Regions from separate parts of the Bacillus sp. SH7-1 genome, predicted to be linked through region 1. Evidence: predicted binding sites of a transcription regulator. Region 1 holds the regulator's gene; the other holds the start of a gene.
The links. Region 1 encodes LexA, which represses DNA repair genes until DNA is damaged. Its sites were predicted from a motif close to CGAACATATGTTCG; they were not measured.

Region 1 (18,530 bases):
AATGGCAGAACGGACACCGTAAAGTGTTACATCTCGAATATCCCGCTCTCCAACTTTTAATTCACCATTAAAATGATCATACTCACGGATTAAACATTTTAATAAAGTTGTTTTCCCTGCACCTGTACGTCCTACAACCCCTAGCGTTTCTCCCTTTTTCAAATCAAAGTGAATATCTGTTAAATGTAACAGTTCATTTTTCTTATACGAAAACGAATCGACCGCAAATGAAACATCACCGCTCGCTATTGTATGCACAGCATTTTCTCTATTTACTACATCTGATTTTTGCGAGAGGATTTTTTCTACACGGTCATACGAAGCACGCCCACGCTCCATAATATTAAACAACCATCCAAACGCTAACATTGGCCAAACGAGAGTACCTAAATACGTCGTAAATGTAACGAGATCACCTACTGTTAATTCACCTCTCACAACTAATACTGACCCATAACATACTGCGATTAAAAATGAAAATCCTACGATAAGAGCGATTGTTGGATCAAATAATGCATCAATACGTGCGACTAACATATTTTTATGTACGACATCTTCTGATTTTTTTCGAAACGCTTGTAAATCTTCTTTCTCCTGTCCAAGCGATCGAATGACCTTCATCCCACTCATACTCTCTTGCACTTTATCATTGATTTCCGAAAACGATTGCTGCGCTTTATGAAACCTTTTATGTAATAAAGTTCCGTAATAATTTGTCGATATTGCTACAATCGGCATCGGAATTAAGCTTAACAATGTTAACTTCCAACTAATTGTAAAACCCATCGCCACGAGTACACATCCCCCAACAGCTAAAGAGTCAACCAGTGTTAAAACGCCTGCTCCAGCAGTTTGCTGAATCGCTTGAATATCATTAGTCGCATGTGCCATTAAATCACCTGTGCGATTTGACTGATAAAACGATGGACTCATCTTTGTAAAATGTTCATACAAATTTTTCCGTAATTGGCGAGCCAACTTTAATGAAGAGCCAAAAATCATAATACGCCATACGTAACGTAATATGTACATCGTAATACCTACAATTACTAAGAGTACAACCCATTTTAGTAAATTATCAGTCGTTAATGTTCCATCATTAATTTCATCTACAACAATCCCAATCACTTTTGGTGCTACAAGTTCTAAAAGTGCAACGCCAAATAATAAAATAATTCCGGTTATGTACGCTCGTTTTTCTTGTTTAAAAAACCACGCTAAATTCATAAACACTTTCATTTTTTTCCTCCTCCCTTAAAATGAGCGATGTTTTCAGTTTATCAAAAATACAGAATTTTTAAAAGTTTTAAACGCTGTAACTAACAAAAAGAAAAGACACTCTTAGCGAGTGTCTTTTAGCGCTTATTTCATTTGTTGTTTGTTCATCGCGCTCATCATTTGATTGATTTTCTTTTGGGAAGGTTTTTGTCCCATTTGCATCATCATCATTTTTAACATTTGTTCGTTAATTGGTGGATTTTTTTGTAAGTAATTCATCATGTATTTGCGGGCAATGAAAAATCCTAACGCCACGCCTGCTACTAGTGCTACTACGCCCACTAGAATACCTAACCAAATTGGCATATATTTTCCTCCTTCATGTTGTCTACCTTACAGTGTACTAAAACCTTTTCAATAAGACAAGATACAATTCGACATTTTTTACACATATGTTCGTACTTGTTTTAGAGGATTCAGCCATCCATACTTTGTATTTTCATAATCCATAGCTAAAAATGTTAATTCACACTTTCTCAACACCTCAAAGAAAGTCGTTTCCATAGAAACATTTCCAGAGGTATTCATACGAATATAGTGTGGTTTCACCATTATTTCGCCATATTCCGCCCCTGTATAAAGTGTATGTGTATGATGTGTTCGATCATATTTACCAAGAACGCGCAAAGCTTGTTCTAATTTATGATGAATTTTCATTACTTGTAATGGCATAGTTATATACATCATTTGTTTATATAACACTTTTTTCTCCGAAAGGGACCCAGATTCTGAAAATCGAGCAAATAAATCAAAAAACAAATATTCACGACCAAAGTAAGCTTTCGCAATATCCTCTTGAATTAAATACAATTCATACGTTTTCATCTTTCGCCTCCCAATCTGGACAACCTTTTCTCTTCATTATATAGAAGAAAATTTGCAATGATTGTCTGACTGCGGAGAGATAAAAAACTTTTTCTGTCGAAAAAACTCATTTACATAGAAAAACCTCTCCATGCCGGAGAGATTTTTCTAAAATCATTAAAGCATTTCTTTTACTTTACGAACAACGTTCTCTACAGTAAATCCATACTCTTCCATAATCTTCTCACCAGGAGCAGAAGCACCGAATGTATCGATACCTAACACATCTCCTTCAAGACCTACGTAACGGTGCCATCCGAATGTAGCACCCATTTCAATCGCGAAACGTTTTGTTACTGCTTTTGGTAATACAGATTCTTTGTACTCAGCTGTTTGAGCTTCAAAGCGATCCATAGATGGCATGCTGACAACAGCTGCGTCTACACCGTCTACTGCTAGAGCTTTTTGTGCTTCAATAGCTAGACTTACTTCAGATCCAGTTGCAAGTAAGATTACATCAGCTGTTTCTTTCTTGCTTGCAGAAACTACATACGCACCTTTTGCTACTTTTTCATACGTATCGTCTTTTGCACCTTCTAATGTTGGAAGGTCTTGACGAGTTAATACTAAAGCAGTTGGTTTATTTGTAGATTCAAGAGCTAGTCTCCAAGCTGCAACAGATTCGTTACCGTCAGCTGGACGAATAACAGATACATTTGGCATTGCACGAAGCGCTGCTAATTGCTCGATTGGTTCATGTGTTGGACCATCTTCACCAACAGCGATACTGTCGTGTGTGAATACATACGTTACTGGCAATTGCATTAATGCTGCAAGACGAATTGCTGGACGTAAGTAGTCAGAGAATACGAAGAACGTACCACCGTAAGTTTTTAAACCACCATGTAGTGCAATACCGTTCATTGCCGCACCCATTGCGAACTCACGTACACCGTACCAAATGTTTTTACCGCTGTAATCATCTCTTGTAAAGTCTTTTTCGTTATTCATGTATGTTTTGTTAGAACCAGCAAGGTCAGCAGATCCACCGAAGAATGATGGTACAGACTCTGCAATTGCATTAATTACAGCACCTGAAGAATTACGAGTTGCTGCTTTAGATCCTAATTCATAAGTTGGTAAGTTTTGCTCCCAACCTTCTGGAAGTTGACCGTTCATTGCTGCTTGCAATTCGTTTGCTAATTCTGGATATGCTTGCGCATATTCGCCTAACATTGTATTCCAAGCTGCTTGCGCAGTTTCACCAACATCTTGTACTGTTTTGCGGAAGTTGTCATATACTTCTTCTGCAACATGGAAGTCTTGCTCAGCAGTCCAAGCATATGCTTCTTTTGTTAATTTTGTTTCGTCTACACCAAGTGGAGAACCATGTGAAGCTGATTTTCCTGATTTGTTTGGAGAACCGAAACCAATTGTCGTTCTTACTTCAATTAGCGTTGGGCGTTTTTCGTCAGCTTTCGCTTCTTCAATTGCTTTCGCGATTGCTTCAATATCATTTCCATCCTCAACACGGATTACTTGCCATCCGTATGCTTTATAACGATCTTCTACACTTTCAGAGAATGAACGATTTAAATCGCCATCTAATGAAATATCGTTTGAATCGTATAACACAACAAGACGACCTAATTGTAAATGAGCAGCTAATGAAGATGCTTCAGCTGAAACGCCTTCCATTAAATCTCCATCACCACAAATAGCGTATGTATGATGATCTACTACATTATACGCATCACGGTTATATTTAGCCGCTAAGTGTCTTTCAGCCATCGCCATACCTACCGCAGTTGCAATACCTTGTCCAAGTGGACCAGTAGTTGCATCTACACCAGCTGTATGACCGTACTCAGGATGTCCTGGAGTTTTGCTTCCCCATTGACGGAAGTTCTTTAAATCATCCATTGTTACATCATAACCAGATAGGTGAAGTAGGCTGTATAATAACATTGAACCATGACCTGCAGATAATACGAAACGATCACGGTTAAACCACGTTGGGTTATTTGGATTGTGTTTCATAAATTGAGTCCATAATGTATAAGCCATTGGTGCTGCACCCATTGGCATTCCTGGGTGACCAGAGTTTGCTTTTTCAATCGCATCGATGGATAATGTGCGAATCGTGTTGATAGAAAGTTGTTCGATTGAATGTGACATGCTATTCTTCCCTTCGCTTATATTAGTAAACGTTTTATACATTTATATGATAGCTTCCCACGCAAGATTATACAACATGTATCGACAAATATGTTGATGTTTTTTTGATTTTTTATAAAAAAATCAATGATTTCGGGAATGTATGGGTATTCAATATGACATACTTTTTCATTGTTTTTATTTTAAAAAGAAAGAGAATTATCTGTATATTTATTCATCAACTTCAAATTCCATAATGCAAAATATACCCTTCCCCACTTTTTACTCTACGCAACAAACGAATAAAAGACTTTAAATGTTGGCATAATTTATCTCGATCAAATATACACCTTTCATATTCTCCATCAGTATTATTGGCGTTTTCTCATTGAAACTGGCCTCTCAGTTCAATTGCTTCTGCCACTAAAGAAAATATGCTAACTAGCTAACTAGCGAACAAAATAACTGTTCTGCTATCACTGCCCCTTGCTGTTCAATTTTTGTAATACCATAATAATGAATTCCAAACCCTTATGCTCTTTTAGTAGGACAATAAACTGGCATCCAATAGATAAAATCTAATAGCTACACGATTAGCTCATCACTTAATACAACGTACTCATCTACCTTGGCCTCTTCTTTATATAAAATACAATATTCAATCCAATCCACACCTTTAAAATCCAATCTTTTTTCATTTAAAATAAATACGAACTCGTGCCGTAAAGCCAAAATACCACCCCCTATTTCCCACATTCATTATTCCTATTATATAAAAAAGCACCTTTATAGGTGCTTTTAAAATAAATCATACAATTTTCTTCCTTATCGAACTTGAAATAAAATCAATGATAATGACCATTAAAATGATGCCCAATAAAATAATTCCCACACGCGACCAATTGCGTGAACTCAGTGCAAAAATTAAAGGCGTACCAATACCCCCTGCTCCAATAACACCTAAAATAGCAGCGGATCGTACATTAATTTCGAACCTGTATAACGTATACGATAGAAAATCTGGTAATACTTGTGGCAATACTGCATACCAAAGTATTTGAAACCGATTTGCACCCGTTGCTATTAACGCTTCTGTCGGTCCCTTATCTATATTCTCGATTCCTTCTGAATATAGTTTTCCTAACATCCCAATAGAGTGTAATCCTAAAGCTAGAACTCCAGCAAAAGAGCCTGGTCCAACAGCTTTTATAAATAAAAGGGCCATAACTAATTCAGGAAATGTACGAACAAAACTAAGTACAAATTTCCCAGTTCCTGAAGTTAATCTTCCACTGCTCATATTCGTTGCCGCCCAAAAAGCGAATGGAACAGATAAAAAGGCAGAAATAAATGTACCTAATATTGCAATTGCCAACGTATCAATTAAACCATGTAATAAATCTTCACCATCTGGCAAAGATACATACGCCCAATCTGGATTCAATACACCTGTCATAATTGCTTTTGTAATTTCTCCTGCTGTATCCTTAATTCCCTCTAGCGGTACTCCTGAGAAAGCCCATACATAAACAAATGTAAGTGCTATAAAAATAAACCAGCGATATACACTCGGTTTCTTCGGTTTTGGTACGATTACCGTCGTTTTGCTCATTATAATTTCTCCCGCAACAATGTACTTACATAATCAATTAACAATACAACAACAAGAGTATAGATAATAATAGATGCAGTTTGTTGATATTGTAAAAAACCAAGTGTACGGTCATAATATAATCCAATACCACCTGCTCCTACTAAACCTAAAACAGCTGCTGCACGTACGTTCACCTCAAATGTATAAAGAACATAGGAGATAAAATGTGCTTTCACTTGCGGAATTACCCCATAAACAATCCATTGCACTTTATTTGCTCCTACTGCTGTCATCGCCTCTAATGGACCTGGGTCAATCGATTCAATTGACTCATACAACAATTTCGCCACGAGCCCAATTGAGAAAAAAGTAAGAGCCAAAATACCTGGAAGTGGTCCTATTCCAAAAATAGCTACAAAAATCGCCGCTAATAATAAATCTGGTATCGTTCGGATAAAATTTAAAATCAATCGAGCTGGACCGTACAAAAATGTACTAGTAAACACATTACTTGCCGCAAATAGTGCCAGTGGAATAGCTAAAATCGCTCCTAAAGTCGTCCCAATAGTTGCCATACGTATTGTATCCAACATCGCTGTTGTAATAACTTGAAAATAACTCCAATCTGGCGGCACCATCTCTTTTAACAAGTCAATCATATTAGGAAAACCAACTACTAGTTTTGAAAATGATGCGTCGACCTGTACACTACTTCCCCACAACAGCAAAATGACTAGAATAGCCGTTAACATATGTTTCAACTTACTCGGCGGCTTTGGTATCGATTTCGAATATATCGTCACGTCATTCATTTAACTGCCACCTCTAATAATTCACTTTTCTGCGCTACGTCTCCATAAATTTCAGCAAATTTTTCATCCGTTGCCTCTTCTACTGAACCATCAAAAACAATTTCGCCTGCATGTAATCCAATAATGCGTGTTGCATATTGCCTAGCTAAATCAGTAGAATGTAAGTTTACAATTGTTGTAATCCCAAAATCTTCATTAATTTTTTTCAAATCATCTAATACTTGCTTTGTTGTTAGCGGATCTAACGACGCAACAGGTTCATCTGCCAATATAATTTTCGCTTCTTGCACCAACGCTCTAGCAATCGATACACGTTGCTGTTGTCCTCCTGATAATTCATCAGCTCGCGCATATGCTTTTTCTAAAATATTCACCCTTTTTAACGATTGAAAAGCAAGCTCCAAATCTTCTTTTGGAAATAGACCTAACGTTGTACGTAAAGTCGAATGATACCCAACACGGCCAGCTAATACATTTTTCAATACCGTTGATCGCTTTACAAGGTTAAAACTTTGAAAAATCATACCAATATCTCGGCGCATACGGCGTAATCCTTTTCCTTTTGCAGCAGTAATAGACTCACCTTCAATCATGATTTCGCCTTCTGTAATCTCATGAAGACGATTTACCGATCTGAGAAGTGTGGACTTTCCAGCCCCGGACAGCCCCACCATTACAACAAATTCGCCTTTTTCAATTTTCAAGTTTATATTATTCAATCCTTTTGTACCATTCGGATATACTTTGGAAACATTTCGAAACTCTATCACACATCTTACCTACCTTCTATGAATTCAAAACGGCAAACTAACTGAAAACATACCTTTCCAGTTAGCTGCCATTTCCATATGTATTATTGCGTTTTTACTTTCTTCCCATATTCACGAACGATATCAAATTTACTATCATCAGATTTAACATATCCTTCATGTGAATATACTTCTTTTATGATTTTGTGACCTTCCTCATTCTTTCCTATTTCAATGAAAGCATCCTGTAATTTCTTGCTCCACTCTTCATCTAAATCAGAGCGTACCGAAATCGTATCGTTTGGAATCTTCTCCGTAAATTTCACTATTTTCGTTTGATCGAATATATTCGGATAATCTTTTTTTACAATATTACGAGCATCTTGGAATACAACAGCTGCATCTACATCACCATTTAAAAGAGCAATAAGCGACTGATCGTGACCTTTTAATGTAACAGGTTTCACATCTTTTAACGGATCAACACCCTCTTTTAATAGTACAGCCGCAGGCCATACATATCCCGCTGATGACGTTACATCTTGATAACCAATTTTTTTACCTTTTAAATCTTTTACACTATTAATATTTGAATCTTTCTTAACAACAAATTCAGATTTATAAAAGTCTACTAAATCCTTTGTAGGAGCTCCTGTTTCATCGTCCACTCCAAAACGTTGTGCTTGTAAAATTACGTTTGCAGCCTTTTTTTCATGCGCTAGCACATACGCTGTTGGGGGTAAAAATCCTACATCTACTTGCTTAGATGCCATCGCTTCTACAATTGTATTGTAATTCGTTGAAATACTAACTTTTACTGGAATATTTAATTTATCACTTAGTAGCTTTTCTAATGGTTTTGCCTTCGCCTCTAACGTATCTGCATTTTGAGAAGGAACAAATTGAACATTTAAAGTCTTCGGTACATACCCTTTTTTCGTATCTTCATTTTTACTTGCGCTTGATTCCTTCGTTCCACAGCCACTTAATAATCCCGCCGCTAGTACAACCGTCGTACTCATTGCAAAAACTTTTTTCAACATATAAATGCCTCCATTTTTGTTGTTATAAAATAACCTTCCGTAAACATGAAGAAATATATCATACATTTTCACGAATAATTGCTTATTTACAGAATCTTTACACATTCTATACATTCTCATTAAAATTCTCTTCATATATTTGATATGCTTAATTAATAGATAACAATAGAAAAGGTGAATGATATTGAATCAAACTCAAATTGTGACTTTAAACATCTTATTAACAAGTGATATACATGGCACTGTTTATCCAATTCACTACCAAGATAACTCCAAAGCTGAAATTGGTTTAGCTAAAATTTCTACTCTTATAAAAAAAGAACGATCCGAAAATACAAACGTTCTTTTAATTGATAACGGTGACTTCATACAAGGAACACCATTTACTTATCATTACGCTACTTATGAAAAAGATAAGAAAAATCCAATGTCTTTATTAGCGAACTATTTACGTTATGATGCTGCAGTTATTGGAAATCATGAATTTAATTATGGAATGGATGTATTAAACAATGCTATTTCTACTGCAAACTTTCCGTATCTATCAGCAAATATTTTAGACATAAACAGAAACGAACCTTATTTTGGGAAACCATATATAATAAAACATATTGAATCAAATATAAAAATTGCTATTTTAGGGGTGACAACGCATTACATTCCCAATTGGGAACAACCCCATCACATTAAAGATTTACAATTTGAAGATGCATTAGAAACAACAAAAAATTGGGTTTCTTACATTCGCGAACACGAGAAACCAGATTTACTTGTCGTAGCGTATCATGGGGGATTCGAACGTGATTTACAAACTGGGGTACCGAGTGAAGTTTTAACAGGTGAAAACCAAGGATATGCAATGTGTCATGAAATTGAAGGCATAGATATTTTACTAACAGGCCACCAACACCGTGAAATTGCTCACACCGCAATAAATGGTGTAACAGTTTTACAAACCGGATGCAATGGACACTTCATTGGAAAAGTAACAGTAACATTCGAAAAAATAAAACAAAAATGGATAAAAAAAGAGAGTTGTTCACAATTATTGCCCGTGCAAGGAATTGCGACGGACCAAGATATTCTTTCCTTGGTTACCAATTATGAAGAAAAAACACAAAGTTGGCTCGATCAACCTATTGGACTAATCTATGGGGACATGCGAATTTTAGATGCTATGCAAACTCGTTTGCAAGACCATTCTTTTATTGAATTCATAAATAAAATACAGATGGATATAGCTAATGTTTCCATTTCTTGTACAAGCTTATTCCATAATACATCTCCAGGTTTCCCGAAATGTGTAACAATGCGTGACATCGTTTCTAATTATATTTATCCAAATACATTAAAAGTAATTAGAATAACTGGAGCGGATATAAAAGATGCTCTCGAACTCTCTGCTTCTTATTTCACATTAAAAGCAGATGGAACCATCATCGTAAACCCTAGCTACATAGAACCAAAACCGCAACACTATAATTACGATATGTGGGAAGGAATTTCGTACGTATTAAATATTTCCAAACCAATTGGTGAGAGAGTAGAATCTTTACAGTATAAAGGCACTCCTCTTAATATGGATGAAGAATATGACGTCGTTATGAATAATTATCGCGCAAGCGGCGGAGGGAACTTCTTTATGTTTCAAAATAAGCCTGTAATAAAAGACATAACAACAGATATGTCTGAACTTATTGCTAACTATATATTGAAGCACAAAAAAATAGAAGCAACAATCAATAACAACTGGAAAGTTATTAACTAACGAATATAATAAATAAAAAAAGATGGGCTTCGCCCATCTTTTAGTTTAATTTTGCATTATCTTGCTTTTTTAAAGCTTTTAATTTCGCCGGCGTAACATCAGTACCTTGTTCGTTAACGACTTTAATTCCTTTAAGTTCGTTTAACATATTTTGACGAAATCCTTTTAAATATTGTTCACGTAGCGATTGACGCTCACGTTGTTCTTCTTCAGTTAGACCTTCAGCTTTTGCTTTTTTCGCTAAGAAGTTAATGCGTTCAACGAGTTCGTGACTAAGCATCTCGAATCCCCCTTCTAATCAAAACTGATTATTATCATACAATAGTTACTCTTCTTTATCAAGCAATTGCTTTGTATACTCTACATATCTACGATGTACCGTCGCTTTTGAAACATTATGCCCAAAGCCGCGAAGCGTTGCTGCAATTTCTTCGAAAGTAAGTTCATTCTTGCGCAAACGCACAATTTCCTCAATCGGCACTTCTTTCTTCTCTCGTCCTACGCTTAAATGACGATTCTTTAAATTATTTTCTGGACGATAGCCCTTTTCTACTGCGCGTTGCATACCACGTTTAATTTTCAAATTATGAATCTTTCTTTGATACTCTTCAACAATACCAATAATATCTAATACCATCGAATCCGAATCCGACAATTGTAATTCTCCATTATGCGTATGCGTGTATACTTTTATTCCCTCTTTATGTAAACAGTGCATTAATGCAATCTTTGCATTTCCCCTACCAAGGCGCGTTTCATCTTGTATGAGTAGCACATCAATTTGTTCGTCTCGAATTGTATCTAGCACTTCTAATATTCCATCACGTTCAATTGTATAACCGCTAGCCTGCTCTTCAATCACCTTAGTAACATTCATTTGATAGCGCTCCGCTAAATGCAATAATTCATCTTTTTGACGTAATAATGATGTTTCTTGCGCTTCTTTTGTTGTACTCACACGTGCATAAATAATTGCATTCATTATGAACCCCTCTTTCTCACTATTATTTCCCTTCAGTGTAACATAAATTCGCCTTTTGTTCGAACTTATGTTTGTAGAATGTTTTTTCACATGTTATACTTATTAATAAGAAAAATGAAAGAAAACGAGGTGTTAGAAAACATGGAAAAGTTAACGAAACGCCAGCAAGACATTCTCGACTTTATTAAGCTAAAAGTACAAGAAAAAGGATATCCACCTTCCGTACGTGAAATCGGTCAAGCAGTCGGCCTCGCTTCTAGTTCTACAGTGCACGGACATTTATCAAGATTAGAAGAAAAAGGATACATTCGACGCGATCCAACAAAACCACGAGCAATCGAAATTTTAGGTGATGACCGAATGGATACAGAAACACAATCTGTTATTCAAGTTCCAATCATCGGAAAAGTTACTGCTGGATTACCAATTACAGCAGTTGAAAGTGTAGAAGATCACTTCCCACTTCCAGCTAGCATTGTTGCTGGAGCAGATCAAGTGTTTATGTTACGTATTTCTGGAGATAGTATGATTGAAGCTGGTATTTTCGATGGAGATCTAGTTGTTGTTCGCCAACAACAGTCTGCATATAATGGTGAAATTGTAGTCGCTTTAACAGAAGATAACGAGGCAACTGTTAAACGTTTCTATAAAGAAAAAGACCATTTCCGCCTACAACCGGAAAACTCTTCATTAGAACCTATCATTTTAAAACAAGTGTCAGTTATCGGTAAAGTAATTGGCGTGTATCGTGATTTACATTAAGAATATAAAAAAGATAATTACCTTATATATATACGGTAATTATCTTTTTTGTATTTTGATAGATTTTCATACATTCTATTTCTTATAAACGCGTTTCAATCGTCACATCTCCAGCAGCAGTTTTACCGCTAATCTTTTTACTCCCATTACCAATTGTTACGTTTTTATTTTCTTCATTAAAAATTGTTACATCTCCAGCAGCACTTTGTCCGGTGATTACCGCATCTTGTGGTTTTTCCGATAAAATAATATCTACATCTCCAGCAGTTGAACTTGCTTCTAGATTATACGTAGAATCATGATCTAGAATATTTATTTCCCCACTGGTCGTTTTTGCAGTCACTTTCCCTATTACTTTTTTAAAGTTCAGCTCACCAGCTTTTGTAGATCCCTCCACATTCTTAGCCGTTACACGTTTCAAATCCACTTCACCAGCAAGTGTCTCAACACTTACACGGTCACTTTTCACATCACTTATGTCGATTTGTCCAGCAGATGAATTTACTTTTACATCTTGGTAAGAGCGTTCAGGTACAAGGAGAGTCAATGTAGACGTTTGAAACCTAAAATCGTAAAAGGAAAAATCAAATGAAGCACCTTTTTCTCTTTCCCCAATGATTTTTAATGTGTCACCATCTTCAGCAATACGAACCTCTTGTTTACGTGTATCTCCTGATTGCTTTACATAAAAAGAAGAGTCAGGAGATTTTTGGACAACAATATCCCCGGCATCTAACTTAACTTCTATATTTTTTAATGTTTCATTTTTGATTATATCTTCTTTGTTTCCTTTTTCTGCAGTTTGCACTGCTTTTTCATATGTTTGTGAAATCCCAATTACTCCAATAATGATACAAGCGATTGCTACTAACAATATTTTTTTCATCATCTACTCCCCTTTTATCATTTTGAAGTTCCATATTACATAACGTACGCATAGCCTTTTAAACCACTTCGTACTATAATAAGCGATAATACATAACAACAAACCTACTCCAACAAACGTTATACTAACGAATAAATCCAACCATATAAAAGTACCCATAAATACTTTTCCAATTACGAAAAATGGTGTCACTACACTAGCAATCCCACCGACCCAAAAAGAAAATATAAAAGCAATAATTGCAACTAACGGGCCTAACACAATAATGAAATTAAACAAACTAAGTCCAATTGCTGCCATGACAGCTCTTGTCACATTTGAAGTTGATGGATCTTTTTTCATTTCATCGAAACGATACATCGCAAGCAATTCTTTTGCAATTACTTTCGGAGAGCCAAGCCCCTCTATTATTTCCGATTCAGTTTTCCCCTCTTCTATCCCAAACTGAAAATGCTCTTCATAATCAAATAAAATATCTTTCCTCTCTTCGTCTGGTAACTTTCTAAGATGACTTGATAATTCCTTAAGAAACTGTTCTTTACTCATGCCATTCCACCCCTTCAATAATTTCTTGTACGCCTTTCGCAAAATCACGCCACTCTGTTACCAACAAATTCAGTTGCGTTTCCCCTTGCTCAGTTAGTTGATAATATTTACGAGGCGGCCCCTCCGTAGATTCTTTTAAATACGTTTGAAAATATCCTTCTTTCGTTAAACGACGTAATAAAGGATACACTGATCCTTCCGATATTAAAAATTTATTTGAGATTTGCTGAACAAGTTCATAACCGTAGCAATCCTTACGTTTCACAAGTGCCAACACACACAGTTCTAACACACCTTTTTTAAACTGAACGTTCAAGGATAGTCCTCCTTTCTCATTTCAGTACTGTTCAATACACGGTACCTTCATTATCCATAATATACCACTTAGTATTGTTTATTGCAAGGTACTATATTTTAAAACACTTGAACTTTAATATTAAACATATCCGATACCGAACAAAACATATCATACATTTTTTTATACCCATAGATATTACGCATGTTACTTTTACTTATCCACTCTTTTGGAACAAACAAATCATTCGAATTTCACCACGTTACATTAAAAATATGGAATAAAACTTTAAATACCTCCATAATTTTTTTCGGGCATTTTTGAGGCGTCTATTCAATTCATTTCAACTAACAACTATATTGCCCACAAACAAAAAAAGCCTTAATACCGTAGTATCAAGGCTCTTTAATCTCTTAGTAAAGAGACATATATTGATCGCGTTCCCATTGGTGAACTTGTGTTCTAATCAAGCTTCACACCCTAATAACAAATCAAAATAATCACGGAACCGCTATTTATAAGGAATCTTAAAAATTTGAAACTCAAAACAAATAATATTGTTTCATTATTTTGTGGGCATTTTGTGGGTACTTTTGTGGGCATCTATTAATCAAAAAACAAAAGAGCACAGCGTGTATATAAAGTGCTACCAACACTCTGTATACCATCCGCCTACTCTGGATAGGCAAACACTTGCTGTACTCTTACGGACTATTTTACAGTACGTAAGGGCTCCTTAGCAACAGTTTGCTTACATCTGGCATTCTGTTGCTTTTTTGTTTTATACAAAGGGGCCTATATAATATGGAAAAGAAGCGTATCGATGTTATCGCAACTAAAGAATCCTTCCACAACTTATCATCATTCAAATATGTGGAAGAACTAAATAAAACTGTACGTGCATACAGAGACACTATCCGTATGTCTATTAAACGTACTGACGTACAATCTAAACTTATTACGTTACTTGAAATTTTAAAGCGTCACAGCTGCAAATATGTAGGTGTTAGTTTCCTATGCAAAAATAGAATAGCTGAAAAAATGGAAGTTTCATATAAAACTGTACAACGTTTAATGAAGAAACTTGTGGATCTAGAGATGATTAAACAAGTAGCAATGAAACGTACAAAAGATATGCTTCAAACTTCTAACGCTATTATCATTCAACCAATTGTGGAAGAAGTGTCCAACAAGGTAGATACAAAAAGTCCTACAAAGTGTCCTACCATTAAAACAACCCCTGTTTCCTTAAAACAAAATATAAAAGATATAAACAAACGTAATAGTAATGAGAATAGCAATACTCCTGAAGAGAACATTGAACAAGCTGATTTTGTTGCTCATTGGGTACCACAACGTTTTCTTTCTTTAGTTAGCTCTTTTTACAGTGAATCTAAAACAATTCAAGAACTGTGGAAGGTCGTAAGACAGTGCAATGATGTGATCGATTTTGAAACTGGTGATAAAGCATTTAACAAAGAGCAAGAGCTTGAAATCGGCTTAAAATCTATTAAAGAATTTGTTATGAAAATTAAATCCGGCACAAAAATGAAGAAGGGTAAATTCGCTTATTTCAACGGTATTGTAAAGAATTTAATGGACAAGTACTTTTGGGATAAAGAGTTTATGGAATCATAAAAAATTCCATATCTTATTTATATAATTTATATTATGGTATAATATGCTAATTAAAATGTATTAATTATAAAAGTTTAAAAAGGAGTATACATAATGAAAGCAAAGAAACTAATATGTTTTTTAGCATTACCACTTATGTTAGTAGCATGGGTAGGATGTTCTAAGGACAATGCAGAAGAGAAGAAGACTGATAATGTAAAAGTTGAAGATCATAAAAAGACTGACAGTGTACAAGATGCAGAGTCAAAGGATAAAGTTAAGACACAAGAAACTATAGATGTAGAAAAGAATAAGGAACAAAAGGTATTAGAAACAGAAGCAAAAGATAAAAACCAATTAGCTAAAGAAGAGGTTAAGCAAGAAGTTAAGGAAGAAGTAAAAGAAGAAGTTAAACAAGAAGTTAAGCAAGAAGAAATCAAGCAAGACAAGGTTAAACCAGTATTAAGTGAAGAAGAAAAGGCAAATTTAACATTAGCTGAGTTACGTGAGTATGAGGGCAAACAAGTATTTTCAGATGTTAAACCTCCAGTAACTATTAGTCAGTTTAAAGAAGAGATTAGAACACAATCTAAGAAGTTTATGGATGCAATAGAGGGTACTAAAACAATAATCGAAAAAGATAAGACATTAAAGACGAACAAAGAAGAGTTAAGAAAACAGTATGAAGTTGTAAAAGAACAAGCTGATAAGGTAACGGGAATCAAAGCACCTACTGACTATAGCTACTTCAAAGATGAACTAATTGATGAAATGAAAATAATTGTACCATCTCTAAATGGGTTATTTATAGGTCTAGACACAAATGATGAAGCGAAAACTGAATCTAGTAAGTCTTCTCTAAACGATGGTTTAGATTATTTTAAATCAACATTAAACGAGATAGAAAAGCTAGAGCAATAAAACTAACAAAAAGGGGTATGTGAAAATGAAACGTAAACTATTAACTTTAGCGATTCCGATGTTGTTAATAACTGGGGTAGGTTGTGAGTCAAACGATAAAAAGAAAGACGAAGTAATGGAAGCTTCTGTTAAAGCAAATAAGAAAGAAGACTATGGTAAGAATGCAACATACTTACTTAAAGATTACACGGAACAAACAGAAGAAATAAAAGACCTTGTAGATAGCAGAAAATCTAATAAGAAGAAGGCTGAAAAGTTAAAAGAGTTATCAAAACCTTATTTTGAATTAATTGATAAGATTGATAAACTAGATTATCAGTTAGCTGAAGACAATAAAACACCAATAAAAGTAAGTAAAGCAATGATATACTCGAAATCAGGGTTAGAAAAAATGCAAACAGGTTTAGAAGAGAATGACGAAGATTCAATTGAATTCGCTAAAAAGAATTTAGACGAAGCTTCTGAGATAGTAGACAAAGCAACAAAAGAACTAAGTAAAAACAAATAATATACAAAGGGGTATATGAAAATAAAACGTAAACTATTAGCTTTAGCTATTCCTTTTATATTGTTAGCAGGTTGTACAACAGAGACATATGGACTTACACAGTCAGAGTTACGAAAAGTAGACAAAGAATATTAATCAAGTAAGCTAACGATATAACAAGGAGGTTATTTCATGAGTTATGATACTGTAGCATCGCTACAACGTATGCAACAATTAGAACAAGCTCAAGCTGCAGCTGGGAAACGATTAGTTTTAAAGCCAATATATTCATCTGTAGATGTTGCGTTAATTATTGTTGCGGTTATTTTATTCATTCCAACCTTCACTTTCTCTTTAGTGGCATTTTTAGTTTACTATTATACAAAATTCTTTTTCATGAAAACACGATTAGTAAAGAATGTAGCTACTGGTGAAAAGTTTTATGTGGATAAAGAAGACTTCAAACAATATAAGAGAAGTTTAAAGAATAAGGAAAAACAAGTTAGAAGAATTTCTGATTTGTAACAAAATAGAAGATACATCAGGAGGACAATTAGCATGAAGAAATTTATCGTAGCAGGATTAGCATTAGGCCTTTTAGCTGGATGCAGTTCTACAGATAGTAAGAGCGAAGCTAAAGACAATAATACACAAAGTGCAAAATCAGAAACTAGCAGTCAAAAAACAAGCAAGCATCCTTTCCCTAAAGATGCAACGCCAGTTGGAGAAGGAAAAATTACAGTTGATACACCAGCAGGAAATTCTGAGAATGGAAATGTACCTGTTTTATTTGCAGATAAAAATACCATTATGGACCAAATTGGTTTAGATTATTCCAACTTCCAAGGTGACAAACAAACATTTGTTTACGTTGATAAAATCTTTAATATGACTACTCAAGTTGGTGAATTAACACAATCTACTTTCTCATTAGAAGAAAACACATTAAAACCGGGTGTACATACAGTTACTGCAGTTCAATTTGAGAATGATGATCCAAAGGGTAAAGTATTGAATTTTGTTGAAGCTAAATACGAAGTTAAAGAAAAGAAGTAATAAAAAAAGCCGACTCCTGGATTGGAATCGGCTCTTATTTTTATTTAACTTCATAATACCAATCTTTTTTATCCAACCATTCTTTTGCGGCTTTCAGCTGTACATCCGATGTTGGATCTGTGACGATATAAGCTAATCCATCCGGCTCAAGTATGAACTTACCAGTCATCTTTAACGATGTAAGAGCTTGCATGGCATTAAGTACTTCATACGGTGAAAATGCTCCTGTTTGAATAGTGTTTTTGTTTTGTTTAGCTGGCTGAGTTGCTGCATTCCCACTACTACCAACAGTTTGTCCAGTTAGGGCATATACAATAGAATTCGCAATTTTATCTACATCCCATTTAGCCATATCCGCATCATTATCAATGAATCCAAGTTCGATTAGGATTGCTGGAGCTTTTGTTTCAGCTAAAACATGTAATCTTTTTTCTCCGTATCGTCTCTCTTTCGCACCACGATTAGCCCAACCAATATCTTTTGAAAGTTGAGCTGATACTCTTGCAGCTAAATCTTGTTGGTCATAGTAACAAACTTCCACACCATTAGCTTTTGTATCAAATGCATTTAAATGGAATGAGATAACTAAATCCACATCATGCGAGTTACAGTTACGAACGATGTTATTTAGGTTTTGTGCCTGAGTTTTACCAACTTCATCAGTATCATCATAAACTGTATGTCCTAAAGCTCTTAACTTAACTGCAACTGCGTCTTTTACCTGACGATCCATAATATGTTCTTTTCGATTTCCCCAGTTAGCGCCTTGCACA
Region 2 (4,685 bases), on a different contig from region 1:
TCCCTTTCCCAATTAAAATTATGAGATAAAAAGAAAAAAATGTAAATACAGAAACTTTAGATTAGTATAATAATATTTATGTGAAATAAGGAAAATCTGCCCTATTAGATTATCTTTTTATTTTGCATCAATAATATCGATAAATTTCAACGTCATATTATTGTAAAATGCATCCGTACACATTATAGATTTATTCAGCGGATCAATATCAACGACGGTCATATAGTTAGTAAGTAAAAAACCACCTTCGTAATATGTAATTAATATCTCTTCTTCAGAAAGTAACGAACATAATAGCATGTTCTCAATAAGTTCTTGTTCATCCTGAGTTAATGTAGGTCGTTCTACCTTTGTCTTTTCTTTAACAATTTCACGGATACCAGCGAATTGCTCTGGCATCGCTGCGAATGGAGTCCATTTAACCATTCCTCTTCCCTTTGGCATATTAGCGTTGTTCATGCTTTATGTCCCCCTAACAATGTGTTTCTGTATCTTGCTGTTGCACTATTTGTATATGAAATTCCTCGTAATATGCTGTTCTTACCAAATTTAGTGCGTATTTCGTCCATTACTTTAGTTAGTTTCATTTCTTTTTCTCGTTGTATTACATTATCGAATAGTGAGATTTGTTCTTCGCCTTCATTGATTAAGTTATTTAAAGAAACATTGATGGTTCTAATGGGTTCCCCAGTATAAAACTCATGTAAAAAATATGTACAAATCTTATAAATATCCATTGTTAAATTGGTTGGTCGGTTCATAGTGTGAGTTTTTCTGAAACCACCAGTGTAATTTTTACTGTAACCAATAGAAAAATGAATAGTTTGAGCTAGTTTGTTTTGCCTTCGCATTCGATAACAAACTTCCTCGATATGTTCCAGTAGAATAATTGGGAATTCCTCTATGGTGTAATCACGCATGAGTATTTGACTTTTACCAATAGAAGTTGTTGCTGGAACGTATTTTTCTGAAATACGGCTAAAATCAATGCCGTTGCTATGTAAGTGTAATTCTTCGCCAATGACTCCAAAGCTCTGTTTTAAATATTTGAGTGGATATTGTGCCAAGTCTCCGATTGAATGAATTCCTTTTCGGTTTAACTTCGCTTCTGTTTTCCCTGAAATCCCCCAAAATTTGCTGAGTGGTCGTATTGGCCATAATTTTATGGGTACATCTTCGTACTTCCAGTATGCTATACAATCTTTCGTTTTCTTTGCTTCCACATCTAAGGCAACCTTGCTCATTAATGGGCTTGGACCAATTCCTATCGTGCATTCGATTCGAGTCTTTGCATATATTTCACGCTTGAATTTCAATGCAAATTCATACGGATCGTTAGCAAATAAATGAATACTATCCGTAATATCCATAAAGAACTCATCGATGGAATATTGGTGGAAATCCTCAATAGGTACGTATTGTAGAGCCAACTTAGTGATGAAATTAGAGCATTTTATGTAAGTACTCATAATTGGGTTTACCACAAGGATATCTTTACGATGTGGTATTTCATACAATCTCGCCATTTTCTTAACGCCTAATGTTTTTAATGGTGGAGTTGCAGCCAATACAATTGAACCACTCCTGTTCACATCACCAACTACAGCTAACTTTGTGTGCAGTGGATCTAAGCCCATTTTGATACAACTGACTGAAGCATAAAAGCTACGAAGATCTACACATAAAACAATTCGATTTGGCAATATTGAATAGTCATACACCGTTATTCCCCCTAAATAACAGAACGTTAGTTCTTATTATATACGAATGTATGTTCTTTTATGAAGAGGTTTTTTCAAAAAAAATAAAATCGAATCAATATGGTCGGTTTTGAGTCAGTTATTTTTCTAATCAAATCAGTGTCCTATCCAATTACATCCGCTGTGGCGCTATGCGGTGGTTTGTTTATAATGATTGGTAGCCAGGAACGGGGATTTTCCCTTATATCAAGGGCAGGGATTGGTTATATAGTGGTTCAATATGCGATTACTTTTTGAAATTGCTAAAGCTATATGGCTATATTTGTGAATAATTGTAAAAAAATATAAATTCCTTCTTTTTCTAATTTAAAAATAGTTATATAATGATTCTTGGAATGGTATTATTGACGTTTAAAATTAAGGGGAGAGAATAGTAATGAAAAAATTAATAATTTCTGGTGTATGTGTAGCAGTATGTGGTACAACTTTTTTTGCAAATAACTCTATGGCTGAGACATCAGGGAATACCACAAATCAGGGAATACAAGCAGCGAGTGCTCAAAATAGTAAATTTATAGATGTGCCCGATTGGAGTTGGGCATATAATGAAATTAACTACATGGTTGACCACAATATAATGTTGGGATACCACAATGGTTATTTTGGAGCTTTAGAAGAAATAACGCGTGAAGAATTAGCGGCATTCTTATATAGAACGGTGGAAATTCCCGATTATGATATGTCACAGCCGCTTCCTTTCAATGATATAAATGATTCAATGTTTAAAAAGGAAATTGCAGCAGGATATAAAAGTGGAATTTTCTCTTACGAATTTAATGGTCATTTTAACCCAAAAAGAATCGTAACCCGAGCAGAACTTGCTCAAACTTTCGTAAACGCTTTTTGGTTAAACAAGAAGTTTGATCATCAATTTAATGATATGCAAGGACACTGGGCTAATGAAGCCGTAGAAATTTTATATAGTAATGGTATTACTGGTGGTGTAGGTAATAATAACTTTAATCCAGACGGTACAATTACGCGTGAACAATTAGCAGTATTTCTATATAGAACTATTCCAATATCCATCAAAGATCTACGAGATAACGCTAAGTAAAAATAATTAAAAGACTGACTCTTATGAGTCGGTTTTTTTATTTGCAGTTTTTTTTACTGCTGGTTCTATCATATTCGTTATGGCGTTATGCAGCGGGCTATTCATGATGGTGGGTAGCCAGGAACGGGGATTCTCGCTAATAAGCCGTGCTGGGATTCGTTATATAGTGGTTCAAATGATTCCGTTGTTTATGAGACTGCTTGTTGAGATTGCTAAAGCTATTTAGTTGTCTCTAACCAGTATTGTTCTTTATATAAAAATAACTGTTTATCGTTATTAACAAACAGCATATCTTAACTAAACATTCGAAATTAACTGTTTTATATTTCTAAAAATTCTATATATTTACAATAATTATTTTTAAAAATATGATTAGGTGGTAAGCTATAAAACTATAAAAAGGGGGATTTTTTATGTTTAAAAAGTTAATAATAGGAACACTAGTAACTGGTATTGTATTAACTGGAGGAATTGGAGCTTCGGCAACTACATTTGAATCAAATTCATTAGCTGATAGTAAAGTAAAGAAAGAAATAGCTAGATATGACATTAAACTTGAGGTAGGGGAGAAAAAAAGAGTATCTGGAAGTTGGGCTTATTCTGAATTTGGAGACGGAAGCGTTTTTGAATTAACGATAGAAAACGGAAAATATTATGTTAAAGGTTTAAATCCAGGCACGGGTGGTATAGTAGTAGATGGAAAAGGAAAATCAATTCTAGTCACTGAATAACATAAGAAATAGCATACTTAAGTTAAAAGCTCTGTATAATCAGAGCTTTTTTATTTGCAGGAATTTCTCAACCATCATGGAATACTCTCACTAGGAGGTGTTGTGACGCTATGACGGACGAAATTGTTTATTCTGCTAGTGAAGTATACAAACGACTAGGAATAAGTGATAGCACCCTTAGAAAGTACATGGAAGTATTGCAACGTGAAGGATTCGTAGTGAAGAAGGATAATCGCGGCAGACGCCAGTATACAGACAGTGACATTATGGTTATTGAGAAATTAATCGAACTGAGTAAGCATGACGGTATGACGCTAGAAAAGGCAGCGAAGATGATCGCGCAGCAAATAGAAAAGGTTAATCCGGATCTGATTCAAGAGGAAGCTGAGGAAACGGATTTAGTGCCATTCCACATTAAACAGCAATTACAGGAACAGTACAGCGTTATGGCGCAGGAAATGAATCAAAGCATGTTAGCGATGGAGAAGCGATTGAGTGAGCAGGCGAAGCAAAGTAACGAGGAAATCAAAGCGAGTGTAGAAGCACACAATGAGCGAGTGGAAAAACGATTAGAAGCAAGAGATGAGACGCTTATGAAGACACTACGTGAGATGCAGGAAACGAAGAGAATGATGCAGGAGTTTCGGGATGAGGTTGCAGCTGCGAAAGAAAAGAAGCCGTGGTGGCGTTTTTGGTGAAAGCAAGTAGAGGGACTACTGGCCAGTGGTAGTAATGTATAAAAATAGAGTTGTAGAAAAAGAAAGAGTGGATTCCTTGTGAGAGTAGGGATCCACTTTTTTATATTTAGACTATATGTAATTACCCTCTTGAAGCAGTCCTTCTTAAAGACTTACCCCTTTTTTTAATGTATATAAAGTGGCTATCTCTGATAAAGATTAATAAAAATCCTGCTGTTTCTAAGAAAACCCACGGCGTAAGAATATGATTTCCTATAATAATAAAGCCTATTGTTGTACTGATAATCAACCATAATCCTAATGAAGTACATTTCTTGAATTTTATCACGCCAGCCAATGCGATTAAAATAACCAAACAGCTTAGAATTATTGCAGAAAAAGGCACATCTTTTGTTTTTATTTCATCTATCAAGAAGTAGATAGACATTATTGCAAAAAA

Region 2: the regulator LexA is predicted to act here: its motif matches at 1,765-1,778, upstream of DN390_RS23365 (Y-family DNA polymerase).

Annotation. Positions count from the first base shown of each region.
Region 1 covers NZ_QNUD01000017.1:40,655-59,184, reverse strand. The annotation lists gene DN390_RS16205 (ABC transporter ATP-binding protein) at 1-1,239, opposite strand, end outside; gene DN390_RS16200 (YneF family protein) at 1,363-1,584, opposite strand; gene sirA (sporulation inhibitor of replication protein SirA) at 1,663-2,103, opposite strand; gene tkt (transketolase) at 2,260-4,260, opposite strand; partial or broken gene DN390_RS31770 (coproporphyrinogen III oxidase) at 4,484-4,971, opposite strand; gene phnE (phosphonate ABC transporter, permease protein PhnE) at 5,048-5,851, opposite strand; gene phnE (phosphonate ABC transporter, permease protein PhnE) at 5,851-6,645, opposite strand; gene phnC (phosphonate ABC transporter ATP-binding protein) at 6,642-7,415, opposite strand; gene DN390_RS16165 (phosphate/phosphite/phosphonate ABC transporter substrate-binding protein) at 7,499-8,437, opposite strand; gene DN390_RS16160 (bifunctional metallophosphatase/5'-nucleotidase) at 8,622-10,205, shown strand; gene DN390_RS16155 (DUF896 domain-containing protein) at 10,246-10,485, opposite strand; gene DN390_RS16150 (YneB family resolvase-like protein) at 10,531-11,187, opposite strand; gene lexA (transcriptional repressor LexA) at 11,329-11,949, shown strand; gene DN390_RS16140 (DUF4097 family beta strand repeat-containing protein) at 12,032-12,838, opposite strand; gene DN390_RS16135 (DUF1700 domain-containing protein) at 12,839-13,381, opposite strand; gene DN390_RS16130 (PadR family transcriptional regulator) at 13,374-13,697, opposite strand; gene DN390_RS16125 (helix-turn-helix domain-containing protein) at 14,481-15,314, shown strand; gene DN390_RS16120 (hypothetical protein) at 15,408-16,214, shown strand; gene DN390_RS16115 (hypothetical protein) at 16,240-16,722, shown strand; gene DN390_RS16110 (hypothetical protein) at 16,894-17,226, shown strand; gene DN390_RS16105 (hypothetical protein) at 17,260-17,757, shown strand; gene DN390_RS16100 (N-acetylmuramoyl-L-alanine amidase) at 17,798-18,530, opposite strand, start outside.
Region 2 covers NZ_QNUD01000033.1:22,130-26,814, reverse strand. The annotation lists gene DN390_RS23370 (YolD-like family protein) at 118-459, opposite strand; gene DN390_RS23365 (Y-family DNA polymerase) at 456-1,721, opposite strand; partial or broken gene DN390_RS31700 (hypothetical protein) at 1,830-2,028, shown strand; gene DN390_RS23355 (S-layer homology domain-containing protein) at 2,137-2,817, shown strand; gene DN390_RS23350 (hypothetical protein) at 3,231-3,548, shown strand; gene DN390_RS23345 (DUF3967 domain-containing protein) at 3,659-4,246, shown strand; gene DN390_RS23340 (hypothetical protein) at 4,368-4,685, opposite strand, start outside.